DNA from 2 places in the Halomonas sp. G15 genome. Region 1 is predicted to be linked to the other one. Evidence: riboswitches for the same ligand, from Rfam matches in the RefSeq annotation. Region 1 holds a riboswitch; the other holds the start of a gene.
What was found. Region 1 has a riboswitch for thiamine pyrophosphate ahead of thiM (hydroxyethylthiazole kinase). Riboswitches for the same ligand answer to the same signal wherever they lie in the genome.

Region 1 (6,994 bases):
CAGCCCCAGCAGCAGCACCCCCACGCTCTTGTGCAGCACCATCGCTTCGCGCTCGCTCATCCCGACGACCTCTGCCAGCCACTCGGTGCCCAGCATCAGGAGCAGCAGCGTGGCCATGCTCCAGTGAAGCGCCCGCGAGACGGCGCCGTAACGTTGTTCGGAATCCAGCCAGTTCATGTCGTCATCCTCCTCGGTCGATGGACGACGACCGTTGTACCGCACCCCGGCTGACGCCAGCCTTAACGCCGCATTCATGCGCCGTTCATCTTCACCCGGTGCCGCTCAACGATAGAAGCGCGACAGCGCCTGCAGCACCTCGCGGGAGACCTCGGGGGCCGGGCGCACCTCCTCAAGCTCGTTCATGCGGTAGTCGTAGGCCTCGAAGGCGCCGGTAGGATGCACGGCGATCTGGTACTCCGGCAACAGGATGCCGTAGCCCATGTAACTACCGGAGAGCAGCCAGTCACGCTCGCCCCCGGGGGCGAGCAGGCTGCGCCCCAAGGTATAGCGCTCGGGGGCGGCCTCGCAGCCGAGCAGTTCCTCCAGCAGCGTCGGGGCGATATCGGCATGCTGGGTGCGCCCCTCGAGCACACCGCCGGGGCGCCCCGGCAGGTGCATCACCAGCGGTACCTGGACCTGCTCCGGGGTGTAGTTGCTGCCGTGTCCCCAGTAGTTCCGCCCATGCTCGTTGAACGACTCGCCGTGGTCCGAGGTGATCACCACGGCGGTATCGTCGAGCCTGCCGCGTCGCTCGAGGTCGTCAAGCACTCGCCCGAGCTGCGCATCCACGTAGCGCGCCGCGGTACGGTAGCGATTCCAGTAGGGCTCGGGGTCGAAGTCGGGACCCAGCGCCATATGGTTGATCTGCTCCCAGTAGGGAGTGAAGCGCGGGGAGTCGGGGGGATGGCTGTAACCATGCACGGCGTCGTAGAAGAGGAAGCCAAAGAAGGGCGCAGCATCGGGCGACTCCACCGAGGCCTCCATCCAGGCCAACCAGTCGTCGGTGATCTTCCGGTCGCGCTCCCAGGGCTCGCCCTGGGCCGGGGTCAGCGAGACGTCCTCCAGGCCGGCGAAGACGTTGCGGTCGAAGGCGGGGCTCACCAGGGTCGCCGAGGAGAGCACCTGGAAACGATAGTCGGCGGCCTCGAGCTTCTCCATCAGCACCGGCGGCGTCTGGCCGCCGGTGAAGGCATCCCAGTAGGTGACCGGCAGGCCGTAGAAGAGGCTGAACACCCCCGCCTTGGTGGAGTTGCCCCCACTGAAGTGCTCGGCGGCCCGGTACCAGCCTGGGCGACCGGCATAGCGACTCAGGTTGGGCATCACCTCGGGGGTCAGCAGGTCGTGGCGCACGCTGTCCAGCACCACCAGCAGCAGGTTGTGGGGCGCAGCCGCCGGCGAGCAGCTCAGCGGCGCCGAGGGATAGGCCAGGTCATGGGCCTTTCCCTGTGCCGCCTCCAGCTCCACCTGGTCGCGCACCGCCTGGGGATCAACCCAGCCCCGCTTGACGAACAGGCGCTTGGCGGTAGCGGGATAGAACAGCGGCACATGGCGGGTCATACCGGTGATGTCGCGGTCGTAGTGGGCGTCGGCCCAGGCGTGCCAGCCGTGCACCCCGAGCAGGGCCAACAGGCCGAGGGCGAGTGCCGGCAGCACCGGCCGCGACAGTGGACGCCGCTTGAGCCATAACCCCAGGCCCCCCTGCAGCGCCAGCATCGCCAGCACACCGCCGATGGCCAGGGCCCAGGCCAGCCAGGAGAAACTGAAGACGTCGCCGCCAGCGTTGACCAGCAGATCGAGGATGAAACCGCTCAGGTGGAAGCGGTACTGGGCGTAGACGAAGGTGTCGAGCAGCAGCACCAGTTGCAACAGGCCGGCCCACAGGGTGGTGACCAGCCACAGCCAGGGCGCCCGAAGCAGCGGGGCCAGCAGCAGCAGCGGCAAGGCCCCAAGCCACACCAGAAGCCCGATATGACCGAGGAACACCAGCAGCAGGTAGCCCCACTGCTCGGCGCCCTCGGGAGCCATGTAGGGGAGATAACGCAGACTGATCAGCCAGGCGAGCAGCAGGTTGGCCAGGGTCCAGGCGCCCAGCCAGCGCCAGCGATGGAGAAGGGATGCAAGCATGTGATGACCACGATCATGAAAGGGCCCGACACCAAGCCGCGATACACGGCCTGTCGGGTGGTGGAAAGGTACCGGGATCGGCGCCGTCACACTCTGGTCATGCCACCTTAAGCAATCCTTAAGGAAGGCGCGCCACAGTCATGGTGCATGCTGATACCGCCGCAACCCGAGGCAACACCATGACCCGGAGTCCGATAATGACACTCGCAGACACCCTCGTCACCGAGAACCGTGCCATCGTGCCGCTGCTGCTCATCGGCCTGGCGTTGCTGGCCCTGGGCGTGCTGGCCGCCGGCTGGGAACCCATCGAACTGCCGCTGGGGCTCGCCGCCCTGGGCACCCTGGCGCTCGTCCTGCTCACCCCCGAGCGCTGGCAAGACGAGGAAGCACGGGACACCGTCAACAGCCTGGTACTGGCCAGCCTGATTACCCTGGCGGGCTTCCATGTGATGGCATGAACCTCGCTGCTCGAGCGCCTCGCCAGAGGCATTGCTCGGCCTTTACAGTCCTCCCCGGGACGTGGATAGTGTGGCTCGACGACAGGGGCGCCGCGGGACTCGCCGTGGCTGAGACGCACCCTTGGAACCTGACCCGGATCATGCCGGCGTAGGGAGTCGTGCAGCCCGCCCCGCCGCCTGCACCTCCCGCGCCCGGGAGGAACGATGACCACCGCCACCCGCGGCCCGATCGACCCCGCCGCCCATCTCGCTCGCCTGCGCGAGCGCGCACCCCTGATTCATAACATCACCAATCTGGTGGCCATGAACCCCATGGCCAACGTGCTGCTGTCCCTGGGCGCCTCGCCGGCCATGGTGCATGCCCGCGAGGAGGCCGCCGAGTTCGCCGCCCTCGCCGATGCCCTGACGGTGAATATCGGCACCCTCTCCCCCCTCTGGGTCGAGGCCATGGAGGAGGCCGCCGAGGCCGCACGGCTGGCGGGCAGGCCCTGGGTGCTGGACCCGGTGGCGGTGGGTGCCACCGCCTACCGCCGCGAGACGGGCAGGCGCCTGCTGGAGCGACGCCCCACGGTGATCCGCGGCAACGCCTCTGAGATCCTGGCCCTGGAGCAACAGGGCAGCGGTGGGCGCGGCGTGGACAGCAGCGATCCCACCGAAGCCGCCGAGCAGGCCGCCGTGGCCCTGGCACGCCGCATTGATGCCGTGGTGGCGGTGACTGGCGAGGTCGACCTCGTCACCGACGGCCAGCGCCTCGCCCGCATCCCGGGCGGCCATGCGCTGATGCCCCGGGTCACCACCCTGGGCTGCGCGCTCACCGGCGTGGTCGCCGCCTTCCTGGTGGGCGCAAAGGACCCCTTCGCGGCCAGCGTGGCGGCACTCGCCTGCTACGGCGAGGCAGGACGCCGCGCCGGTGAGGTCGCCAACGGCCCCGGCAGCTTCGCCGTGGCCTTCCTCGATGCCCTCTACGCCCTCGACCACGACCAGCTTGCCACCCTGCCCACCCTGGAGGTGACCGATGCGCCTTGACCTCTCCCTCTACCTCGTCACCGACCCCGCCCTGTGCGCCGACCACGGCCTGGTGGAGACCGCGGTGGCCGCAGTGCGCGGGGGTGCCACGATGATACAGCTGCGCGACAAGCACGCATCGGACGGCGAGATGATCGACCAGGCGCGACGGCTCAAGGCGGCGCTGGCCGGCAGCGGCGTGCCGTTGATCATCAACGACCGCCTGGCGGTGGCGGTGGAGAGCGGTGCCGACGGCCTGCATATCGGCCAGGATGATGGCGAGGTTACCGAGGCCCGAGCGGCTCTGGGCGAGCAGGCGATACTGGGGCTCTCGGTGCAGACCCTGGCGCAGATGGCACGCATCGACGCCGAGCGCCTCGACTACCTGGGACTCGGCCCGGTATTCGCCACTCCCAGCAAGCATGACCACGCCGAGCCGCTGGGCTTTGCGGGGCTGGCCACCCTGGTGGCGGCGAGCCCCCTGCCCAGCGTGGCCATCGGCGGACTCAAGGTCGAGCACCTGGCGGCGACGCGCCAGGCCGGTGCCGACGGACTGGCGGTGATCTCGGCGATCTGCGGCATGCCGGACCCCGAGGCCGCGGCGCGGGCCTTCTTCTCCCGAGGCTGAACTCATCCCGGGACAGGGCCAGGACGCGCAGCAGCGGCTAGGGATCAGGCGGTAGGGCGCCGCTTGAGTGAGGTGCGCCCCTCGCGGTAGGCGATGGCCAGGCCACTGCCGATGATCAGCACGCTGCCCACGAATACCCAGAGGTCCGGCATCTCGCCCCAGAACCACCAGCCCAGCAGCACCGCCCACAGCATGGCGGTGTAGTCGAAGGGGGCGGCGATGGCCGCCGGGGCGTGGCGGAAGGCCAGGGTGATGAAGGCGGTGGCCCCCACCCCGAATACCCCGGCGCCGAAGAAGCCCAGCCAGTGCCAGGGCTGGGGTGACTGCCACACCCAGGGCAGCAGCAGCCCGGTGATGACGAAGGGCACCACGGTCATGTGGAAGACCATGGCCCAGAGATGCTCGCTGCCGCCCCAGCGGCGCGCGGTGATCAGCATCAGCGCATAGAAGAGCGCCGCCCCCACCAGCACCAGCGACCCCGGATGGAAGGCATCTCCCCCCGGGCGCACCACGATCAGCACGCCGACGAAACCCACCAGCGAGGCGATCAGTACCGGCGCCTCGATGCGCTCCCCCAGCAGCGGTATCGAAAGCAGGGTCACGAACAGCGGCGCCACGAAGGCGATGGCCGTGGCCTCGGCCAGGGGCAGCAGGGTCAGGCCCAGCACGAAGCAGCCCATGGTGCCGGTGTAGATCAGCCCGCGCAGCAGGTGAATCCCGGGGCGCCGGGTACGCAGCTTGCGCAGGCCGCCGGCAAAGTGGGCCAACAGCGCGATCAGCGGCAGCGAGACCAGGGTGCGGAAGAAGATGATCTGCAGCGGCGAGTGCACCTCACCGAGCCACTTCGAGATGGCGTCGCCGATGGCCAGGCAGAGCACGCCCAGGCACATGAAGCCAATCCCCTTGAACGACGACGTCATCGCGACTCCCCTTCCGATCACCCGGTGTGACAAAAGCACCACCCCGCCGACCGAAGGCCGACGGGGTGGTTATCGAGGTCAGGCTAGAAGGTTCGCAGACGAACGGCAAGGCCTAGAGGCTGGCGTTGACCACCATGCAGTCGATGCCATCGCGAGCCAGGCTGCGACAGGCGCGGTAGGCCTGATTCTCGTCGAGGTTGACCAGGCGGGCGCGGAACAGCGGCTGCGGCCCCGGCGCCTCGTGGATGTCCACGCGGGCATTGGTCAGGTCGCTGGCCAGGCGGTCGGCGGCACGGCCGGCCAGGCTGCGGGCGTTGTCGGGATTGCTGAAGGCGCCCACCTGAACGCCCCAGCCTCCCGAGCCGCTGCGACCTACCGGCTCGAGACGCTGGCTGGTGCGGCTGACCGGCTCGTCGGCCTGGGAGATCAGCTCGCGGATCGGGTCGTTGGCCGAGCCCTGGGCGGTCTCGGGCAAGGCTGACGTCGCACGGGGCAGCGGCTCGGGGACTTCCAGGCTGGCCAGCTGGGGTGCTGGTTCTGGCTCCAGGCGCTCCACGACGCGGGGTGCCGGTTCGGGCGCCTGGCGGCTGGCCACCTGCACCGCCGGCCGGGACGCCGGCACCACGGGACGGGAGGCGGGAACCGCTGCGGGCGTCGTCTGTGGCAGATTCATGCGCTCGCCGGAGAAGTCGGCCTGGGCCACCCAGTCGCCGCGCCCGTACAGCGAGGCGCGTACGAAGCCGCGGTCCAGCAGATCTGACATGTGGGCGTCGCGGGAGGCCGCGGTGAAGCCGCCCATTACCACCGACACCAGCCGGCGGCCATTGCGCACCGCCGAGGTGGCCACGTTGAAGCCCGAGGCGCGAATGAAGCCGGTCTTCAGGCCATCGGCGCCGGCGTAGTTGTCGAGCAGGCGGTTATGCCCGGTGATGGTCTTGCCCTTCCAGTTGAAGCTGGTGCGCGAGAAGTAGTGATAGTACTGCGGGAAATCGTGCATCAGCCGCAGCGACAGGGTGGCCATGTCGCGGGCGGTGGTGGTCTGCCCGGCGTCGGGCAGGCCGTTGGCATTGCGGAAGGTGGTGCGCGTCATGCCCAGCTCATGGGCCTTTTCGGTCATCATGCGCGCGAAGTGGGTCTCGCTGCCGCCCAGGGCCTCGGCCACCACCACGGCCACATCGTTGGCCGACTTGATCACCAGCGCCTGGATGGCGGTCTCCACCGGAATCGTCGAGCCGGCCTTCACATAGAGCTTGGAAGCCGGCTTGGAAGCCGCATAGGAGGAGACCGGCAGCGCGTGGCCGAGGCTCAGGCTACGCCCCTCGAGGGCCTCGAACAGCAGGTAGAGGGTCATCATCTTGGTCAACGACGCCGGATAGCGAGTCTCCTCGGCGTTGGCGGCGTGGAGGATCTCGCCACTCTCCACGTCGACGACGATGGCAGCATAACGGGGATTGGCCTGTGCCACCCCGGCCAGCAGCATCGCCAGGCTCACCAGCAGCCCGAACGCCAACAGCCGTGAGCGGCCCATGGCCATGTTCGCGGTCACCATACTCTTGCTCCCTCGAATGTCCCGATATCGCTTTTCTTTAGGCTTCTTAATCCATTATGGCCGGCATGCCGGCGCTGTACAGCGCGAATCGGCAAAAAAACTCGACTTCCACAATCCTCAGCCCGCCAGCCGGGATACCCCCAGCCAGACCAGCCGCAGCGCCAGCAGGGTCAGGGCCCACTTGAACAGCGTATCGAAGCGGTGCTCGGAAAGCCGCCTGAGCAGACGCAGGCCCAGCCAGGTACCGATGAAGCCCGAGGCGACCATGGCCAGCATCAGCCCCAGCCAGTCGCGGAACACGAAGCCAGCC
Region 2 (6,994 bases), on a different contig from region 1:
AGCGCGGTGATAGTTATCTGCGCACGTTACTGGTCCATGGTGCCCGAGCGGTGGTGCGCTACACGGGAACAAAGGATGACAACCTGAGCAACTGGCTCCGACATCTGACGGAGCGAAAGCACGTCAACGTGGCAATTGTGGCGTTGGCCAACAAGACGGCTCGAATGGCCTGGGCCATCACGCACCATGATACGTCCTACGATCCTGACATGGCGGCTCAGGCCGCGTAGTCCCGAACTGCTGTACCGAGCCGTTGACACCGTTTCACTTCACTGAGGTCACCACCCGCCACCACGATTGCTGAGCATGCTGGAAGATGGCAAACAGGTCGAACCGACGCCAGGAAACCCCGTTTTGGTCGAAGAGCTTGTAGCTCGCCTCACCAACTGGGACCTGACGTGCGGATAGCCCATTAGGGTCCGATGCCCCTGGCATCACTAGAAAGACCGGATATACGTGTGCAGTCGTACCTTTCAGCCACCGTGCCAGATGCTTGCAAACGGGGAGGACTCCATATACGACCAAAGTGAAGCAGAGCATGGGATACCGACAGCTGACCCAGATCCAACGATACCAGATACACGCCCGCTATGACGTGGGCATGAGCCAGCGGCAGATCGGCAGGGAGCTGGGTCTCCACAGCAGCACGATCAGCCGTGAACTGCGGCGCAACGCCATCTCCGGTGGCTACGATCCCGAGCAGGCCCAGACCCTCAGTGATCGCCGGCGTCGTACCGCCTGGAAACGAACCAAGCGCCTGCCAAGCCTGATTGCTGCAGTTGTCGGCCGGCTGCGTGAGGAGTGGAGCCCACAGCAAATCAGTGGCTTCATCGCGCCCCTGGCAGGCGTAGGCGTCAGTCATCAGTGGATCTACTCCTTGATCTGGGATGACAAGGCACAGGGTGGCGATCTCTGGCGGCATCTCCGCCAGCCCAAACGCCTCAGCAAGCACCGCGCTCAGGCCAAGAGCGCTGGGCTGGGCAAGATCCCTAACCGGGTAGGCATCGAGCACCGCCCGGCTGAGGCTGATGACCGGCGCTTCATCGGCCACTGGGAGGGCGACACCGTAATCCAGGGGCACAAGCAGTCGGGCCTGGTCACGCTGGTCGAGCGTCGTAGTGGCTATCTGCTGGCGGCACGACTGCCCAAGATCTCCGCGGAGCTGACGAGAGCGGCCATGATCCGTCTGTTGAAGCCTCGCCGGGGCGCTGTCCGGACCATCACGCTGGACAATGGCTCGGAATTCGCCGACCACGAAGCCGTGTCCAAGGCGGTGACGGCGGCAACGTACTTCTGTGATCCGTACTGCTCCGGGCAGCGTGGGACCAACGAGAACACGAATGGCCTGATACGGCAGTACTTTCCCAAGGGAACAGACTTCCGCCAGGTCACCGATACGGAGTTGCGCAGGGTGGTCAGGAAGCTGAATGACCGCCCTCGGAAACGGCTCGGCTATCGGACACCGGCACTGGTGTTTCTGGGGGAATACTCAGGAGCCCTGAATACCGCAGGTGCTGCACTTATTGCTTGAATTCAGGCCATTAAGAGGCCCTATCATCATGGCTCCTCCGTGTCGCGGCGTGCTACCAGATGGACGCGCGCGACCTTCTGGAGAATGACCTCGGGCACGGCCAGGTCGATGACCTGGACATCGCACCGCCGCTGTCGCTGCTGTCGCTGCTGTCCCAGCGCAGCGGCATCGAGCTGGACCGGCTGCGTTGCCTGAGCGTGGTCGGTTGGGTGCCGTGGCTGCTGGACAGCCTGGACGACCAGGTTCCGGCAGCGCTGGACACCTATGCGTTCCAGTTCTCGGTACTGCTGCCGAGGCGCACCCGCAAGACAAGAGCGATCAACCGCTGGCGAGCCTGGCTCCCCAGCCAACTGATCCGCCGGGCCTGCCCACTCTGCCTGGACGGTTCGGCGGAACAAGCCATCTTGCTCGCCTGGAAGATGCCCCTGATGCTGAGCTGTCCGCAGCATGGTTGTTGGCTGGATTCCTATTGGGGCGTTCCGGGGCATTATCTTGGCTGGGAGAACGCCGACCCTGCACCTCGCGAAGCCAGCCAAGCGATTACGGCGATGGACCAGCGCAGCTGGCAGGCGCTGACGATGGGCTACGTGGAGCTGCCGCGCCGGCGCCTTCATGCTGGCCTCTGGTTCCGGTTGCTGCGCAGCGTGCTGGATGAGCTGAACACCCCACTCTCATACTGCGGGAGTGATGCTGGCAGCATCCGCTATGTCTGGGAACGCTGTGGCCATCCACTGCGCGCCGGAAAAATCCGATGGCATCCCTTCGAGACTCTTGACCTGGCCGTGCAGCTGTAGATGCTGGAGGCGGCAGCCACCGCCTTTGACCTGCTCGTACCGCAGACTGTGATCCCGCGCGGGGAGCAGGCGGCGTTATTCTTGCCAGCGCTGCAGACTGGCGCCACCAGCGGCCTGCCCGTGAAGGAACGGCAGCAGGAGCCCATTCACGACTGGAAGAGGATGGTCAGGGTGGTCAACGAAGCCTTCACCGAAGCGCGGTACAATCCCGAGACAGCCCGGCCACTGTTCGCGCTGGCGGCCTATGGGAAGCGAGACCCCGACTCCCTCGAGCGTCTGCGTGCCGAGTTTGCCCAGGAAGGCATGCCGCAAGAATTTCTGTCACATTATGAGCCCGATGTACCCTTTGCATGCCGTAAGATAAGTGATTCATTAAGCAGCAAATTTTGACGGCCGTCGTCACCTGGCGAAGTCGGTCAATGACTATAATATCAGACTGGCAATCCAACTGAAAAATAGTACAATAATATCCTGCTTTTACCTGCAAGGTGTCGATCGAACTGTTTTTCAGAGGTGTAATCTATGACATTTTCAATATGGATAACCTTTCTGGTAGCGGCAGTCCTTATCAGTATGTCTCCCGGCGCCGGCGCGGTAAACTCCATGAGTAGCGGGTTGCGCCACGGTGTACGTAAATCTATGCCAACTATTCTTGGGCAACAGTTTGGTTACGGTGTGCAAATCGTGCTGGTCGGTGCTGGGCTGGGGGCTATTGTGGCCTCTTCAAATATCGCACTGTCAGTGATCAAGTGGATGGGAGTGGCCTATCTGGTTTGGTTGGGCATTCAGAAATGGCGAGAGTCACCAGTTGAAGCAACGGGAGAGACCCCGACAGGCATCAGTAAGAAACAGCAGTTCTGGAACGGAGCTCTGGTGAACCTGACTAACCCGAAAGCGACTATTTTTCTGGTCGCTCTGTTTCCCCAGTTTCTTGTGGCAGGGATACCTCATGGCCCACAACTTGCCACCATGGGCGCAACCCTCATTCTGGTGGACATTCTGGTCATGATTGGCTATGCCCTGCTGGCCAGTCAGCTGTTTCGGTTCCTGACTACCCCCTGGCGTCAGCGGCAGATGAACCGGGTATTCGGAGGTCTGTTTGTGACAGCCGCCGTGGCCCTAGCCAGTTTCAAACGCTCTTGATTTCGTTAAAAATTGCAGATTCTGAAAGTCGCTATACAATCAATATCATGGAGAGTCGCAAGGTGTGCGAAGAATGGAATCGTGGTAGTATTTATGCCGAAATTACCTTGAATCATTTTTTCTAATAAGTGGGGATGTCATGCAGTGGGCTGCTTTTTTTATTGCCACGATGGGTTTTGCATTTCTGCCTGGTCCGGCAATGCTGTATACCGCTGCTCAAACAATCGGGCGGGGTAAAAAAGCTGGTTGGTTAGCGGCCGCAGGCGTTCATTTGGGATGTTACGTACATGTGGTCATGGCAGCGCTGGGCTTGGCTCTGCTATTCGCTGCAATACCGGCCGCATATATAACAATGAAAGTCGCTGGTGGTGTTTATTTGCTATGGGTGGGGTTGCGGCTATGGCGAAAAGGCGTTCCTTTGCAAGGGGAAAGCGTTCCGGGAGTCAACACAAAGCGGGTGCTGAGGGATAGTGTTTTGGTAGAAGTTCTCAATCCTAAAACGGCACTCTTCTTCGTTGCATTTTTACCTCAATTTGTTCAGCCAGAAAGTGCTGTGCCTGTTGCCTGGCAGTTGCTATGGTTGGGTATTGCGACTAATCTTCTGTTTTCTATTGCTGACGTTGTTGTAGTGATGTTGGCTAGTCCATTGAGGCGTTGGCTTCAGAGAAAAGGCAATTCTTCTCGGCTTATCCAGCGCATCAGCGGGGGAGTGCTCATGGTGTTAGGGGGAAATACCCTAGCACAAGCAACTCGCTAATGTGGTTGATTATGAACCAAAGCATGAGCAGTTCTTGGCCTCAATAAAGCTATGTTAATCAAGTGTGTATAACGCCACTACCGACGATCACTGCCTGCCCAGCAGTGCGGATCTTTGAAGCCTTATCGTTTCGTTCTGCCTCGGCGAAGGTGAGGCTGGGACGACGCATCTCTATGCCCTTGTTCATGCCGGCCTCTGATTCCGGTTGCTGCGCACCGTGCTGGATGAGCTGAACACCCCACTCTCGTACTGCGGGAGGGGGTCACTTCACCGGCAGCATTCGCTATGTTTGGGAGCACTGTGGCCAGCCGCCACGCGCTGGACAAGACCGATGGCGTCCCTACGCTGGACCGGCGGTGCAGCTGCAAATGCTGGAGGCGGCAGCCACCGCCATCACCATGGTCGAATCGCAGCTCGTAATCCCGCGCGGAGAGCAGGCGATGCTGTTCTGGCCGGAATCGCAGGCCGGCTTCAACAGCGGCCTGCCGGTGAAGGAGCGACAGCAGAAGCCTATTCACAACTGGAAGGAGGTGGTCAGGGCGATCAACGAAGCCTTCACAGAAGCGCGGTACAATCCCGAGACAGCCCGGTCACTGTTCGCGCTGGCGGCCTATGGGAAGCGAGACCCCGGATCCCTGGAGCTTCTGCGCGCGGAGTTTGCCAAGGAGGGCATGCCGCCGGAATTCCTGTCACATTATGAGCCCGATGGACCTTTTGCATGCCGTAAGAAAAGTGACTAATTAAGCAGCAAACTTTGACAGACTCCACCGCCAATACAGCGCTTATCTCGGATCCTCGGCACCTAGCAGTGGGCGCGCTGGCTGGCATGCACTAAACTAACAAGACTCGTTCCTCTGGAACGACCAAATGAACCGAAGGGGCCCCGGCTAGCGGGCTGAGATACTGCCAGGCGTTTTACAACGCAGCTACCCTTTGATCCTGATCCGGGTCATACCGGCGAAGGGACGGATATTCTTCTGCTCGCCGCTTGCTGCTGGATGGCTCTCCTTTGATGAAGGAACCGCCGTCGTGTCTTCCTCGACCAACGATCCTCATGCCGTGGCTCGGCCAGTGGTGGCGACACTTGCGGCCGTGGTCCGCGAGAACCGCATTCTGTTGATACGTCGCTCGAATCCGCCGGACGCGGGGCGATGGGCGTTTCCGGGCGGGAAGATCCGTTTCGGAGAGTCTGCCGCCGACGCAGCGCAACGCGAACTGCTCGAAGAAACCGGCGTTCAGGGCAAACCTGTACAGGTGTTCGATGCAGTCAATGTGTTCGACCAGCGGGCAGACGAAGGCGACGTGCTGCACCAGCACTATATCCTCATTGCCACGCTGTTCGACTGGCACGTCGGCGAGCCGCGTGGCGGCGATGACGCGCTGGACGCGCGCTGGTTCGCCGATGCGGATCTCGATTCGACCGAATTGGCGCAGAGCTTCGACATCGCCGCAGTGGCTCGCCGCGCCTTCCGGCTCGCGCTATCGCTTCGCACGGGAGTCGACTCATGATCGCTAACGTGCTGAGCATTGCTGGCACCGATCCCACAGGGGGCGCCGGCATCCAGGCAGACCTGAAGACATTTTCCGCATTAGGTGCCTATGGCATGAGCGCCATCACGGCCGCGGTGGCGCAGAACACCCAAGGCGTGCGTAGTTTCGTAGCACTGGAGCCCAATTTCATCGCCGACCAGATCGACGCGGTGTTCGATGATGTTCGGGTAGATGCAGTCAAGATCGGCATGGTGGCCAACGCGGGGATAGCCGTGGCCATCGCAGATCGTTTGAGCGGGCGTGCGCAATGCCCGATCGTCCTCGATCCCGTGATGGTTGCAAAGAGCGGGGATCGTCTGTTGGCGCCCGACGCGGTGACTGTCCTTCGTGACACGCTGATACCGCTTTGCACACTGATCACCCCCAATTTGCCGGAAGCCGGTGATTTGCTGCAACAGTCCGAGCCCAAGTCCACGCAAGAAATGCGATTGGCGCTTGAACCACTTCAGGCATTGGGAGCAGACTGGGTGTTACTCAAGGGCGGCCACTTGGATGGACAAAATAGCATCGACCTGCTGCATGGCAAAGGCAGGACGTGTGTACTGGAAGCTCCTCGCATAGTGACGCGTAATACGCATGGCACTGGCTGCACGCTATCAGCCGCCATTATCGCATTGCTGCCGCTCATGGACGTTCCGACTGCCGTGCGCGAGACCAAAGACTACTTGACGGCCGCTTTGGCTGCCGCCGACTCGTTGGAGGTCGGTGATGGCCATGGTCCTGTCCATCACTTCCATGCCATCTGGAATTGAACTGGTCTAATTGGAGCGGACACCCCGGTAAGCCTCATACTGGAGGCATTGGAGGTGTTCATGACCAAGAAGACGCGACGTCGGTACTCCGACGCATTCAAGGCTGAGGCGGTCAACATGGTTCGAGGAGAGGGCTATGCCATCTCCGAGGCTGCCAGGCGGCTGGATATCGATCGCAGCCTGCTGGATCGCTGGTGTCGCCAGCAACGTGATCGGGAGGATGGTGTGACTGACGACCAGGCGGATGAGCGGGATGCCGAGATCAAGAAACTTCGCGAAGAAGTTCGTAAGCTGCGGATTGAAAAGGAAGTTTTAAAAAAGGCCACGGCCTTCTTCGCGAGAGAGTCGAGCTGAGATACCAGTTCATCGAGTCGGAGAAGGCCTCCTTCCCAGTCGTGGTGTTGTGCCGTGTCATGGACGTCAGCCGCAGTGGCTTCTATGCCTGGCGTCAGCGTGAACCCGATGA

Region 2: linked by a shared signal. The riboswitch ahead of LWH48_RS05730 (NUDIX hydrolase) and the one ahead of thiM (hydroxyethylthiazole kinase) in region 1 are both predicted to bind thiamine pyrophosphate.

What each region holds. Positions count from the first base shown of each region.
Region 1 is NZ_JAJSPA010000049.1:13,752-20,745, forward strand. It holds gene LWH48_RS16385 (cytochrome b) at 1-177, opposite strand, end outside; gene LWH48_RS16390 (DUF3413 domain-containing protein) at 283-2,124, opposite strand; gene LWH48_RS16395 (hypothetical protein) at 2,322-2,582, shown strand; TPP riboswitch at 2,656-2,754, shown strand; gene thiM (hydroxyethylthiazole kinase) at 2,787-3,608, shown strand; gene thiE (thiamine phosphate synthase) at 3,598-4,215, shown strand; gene LWH48_RS16410 (DMT family transporter) at 4,260-5,135, opposite strand; gene LWH48_RS16415 (SPOR domain-containing protein) at 5,248-6,684, opposite strand; gene LWH48_RS16420 (TSUP family transporter) at 6,802-6,994, opposite strand, start outside.
Region 2 is NZ_JAJSPA010000008.1:6,735-13,728, forward strand. It holds gene LWH48_RS05695 (IS110 family transposase) at 1-230, shown strand, start outside; gene LWH48_RS05700 (IS30 family transposase) at 539-1,531, shown strand; partial or broken gene LWH48_RS18430 (TniQ family protein) at 1,558-2,325, shown strand; gene LWH48_RS18435 (hypothetical protein) at 2,326-2,715, shown strand; gene rhtB (homoserine/homoserine lactone efflux protein) at 2,848-3,468, shown strand; gene LWH48_RS05720 (LysE family translocator) at 3,608-4,225, shown strand; gene LWH48_RS05725 (hypothetical protein) at 4,582-4,965, shown strand; TPP riboswitch at 5,091-5,208, shown strand; gene LWH48_RS05730 (NUDIX hydrolase) at 5,255-5,734, shown strand; gene thiD (bifunctional hydroxymethylpyrimidine kinase/phosphomethylpyrimidine kinase) at 5,731-6,528, shown strand; partial or broken gene LWH48_RS05740 (IS3 family transposase) at 6,589-6,994, shown strand, end outside.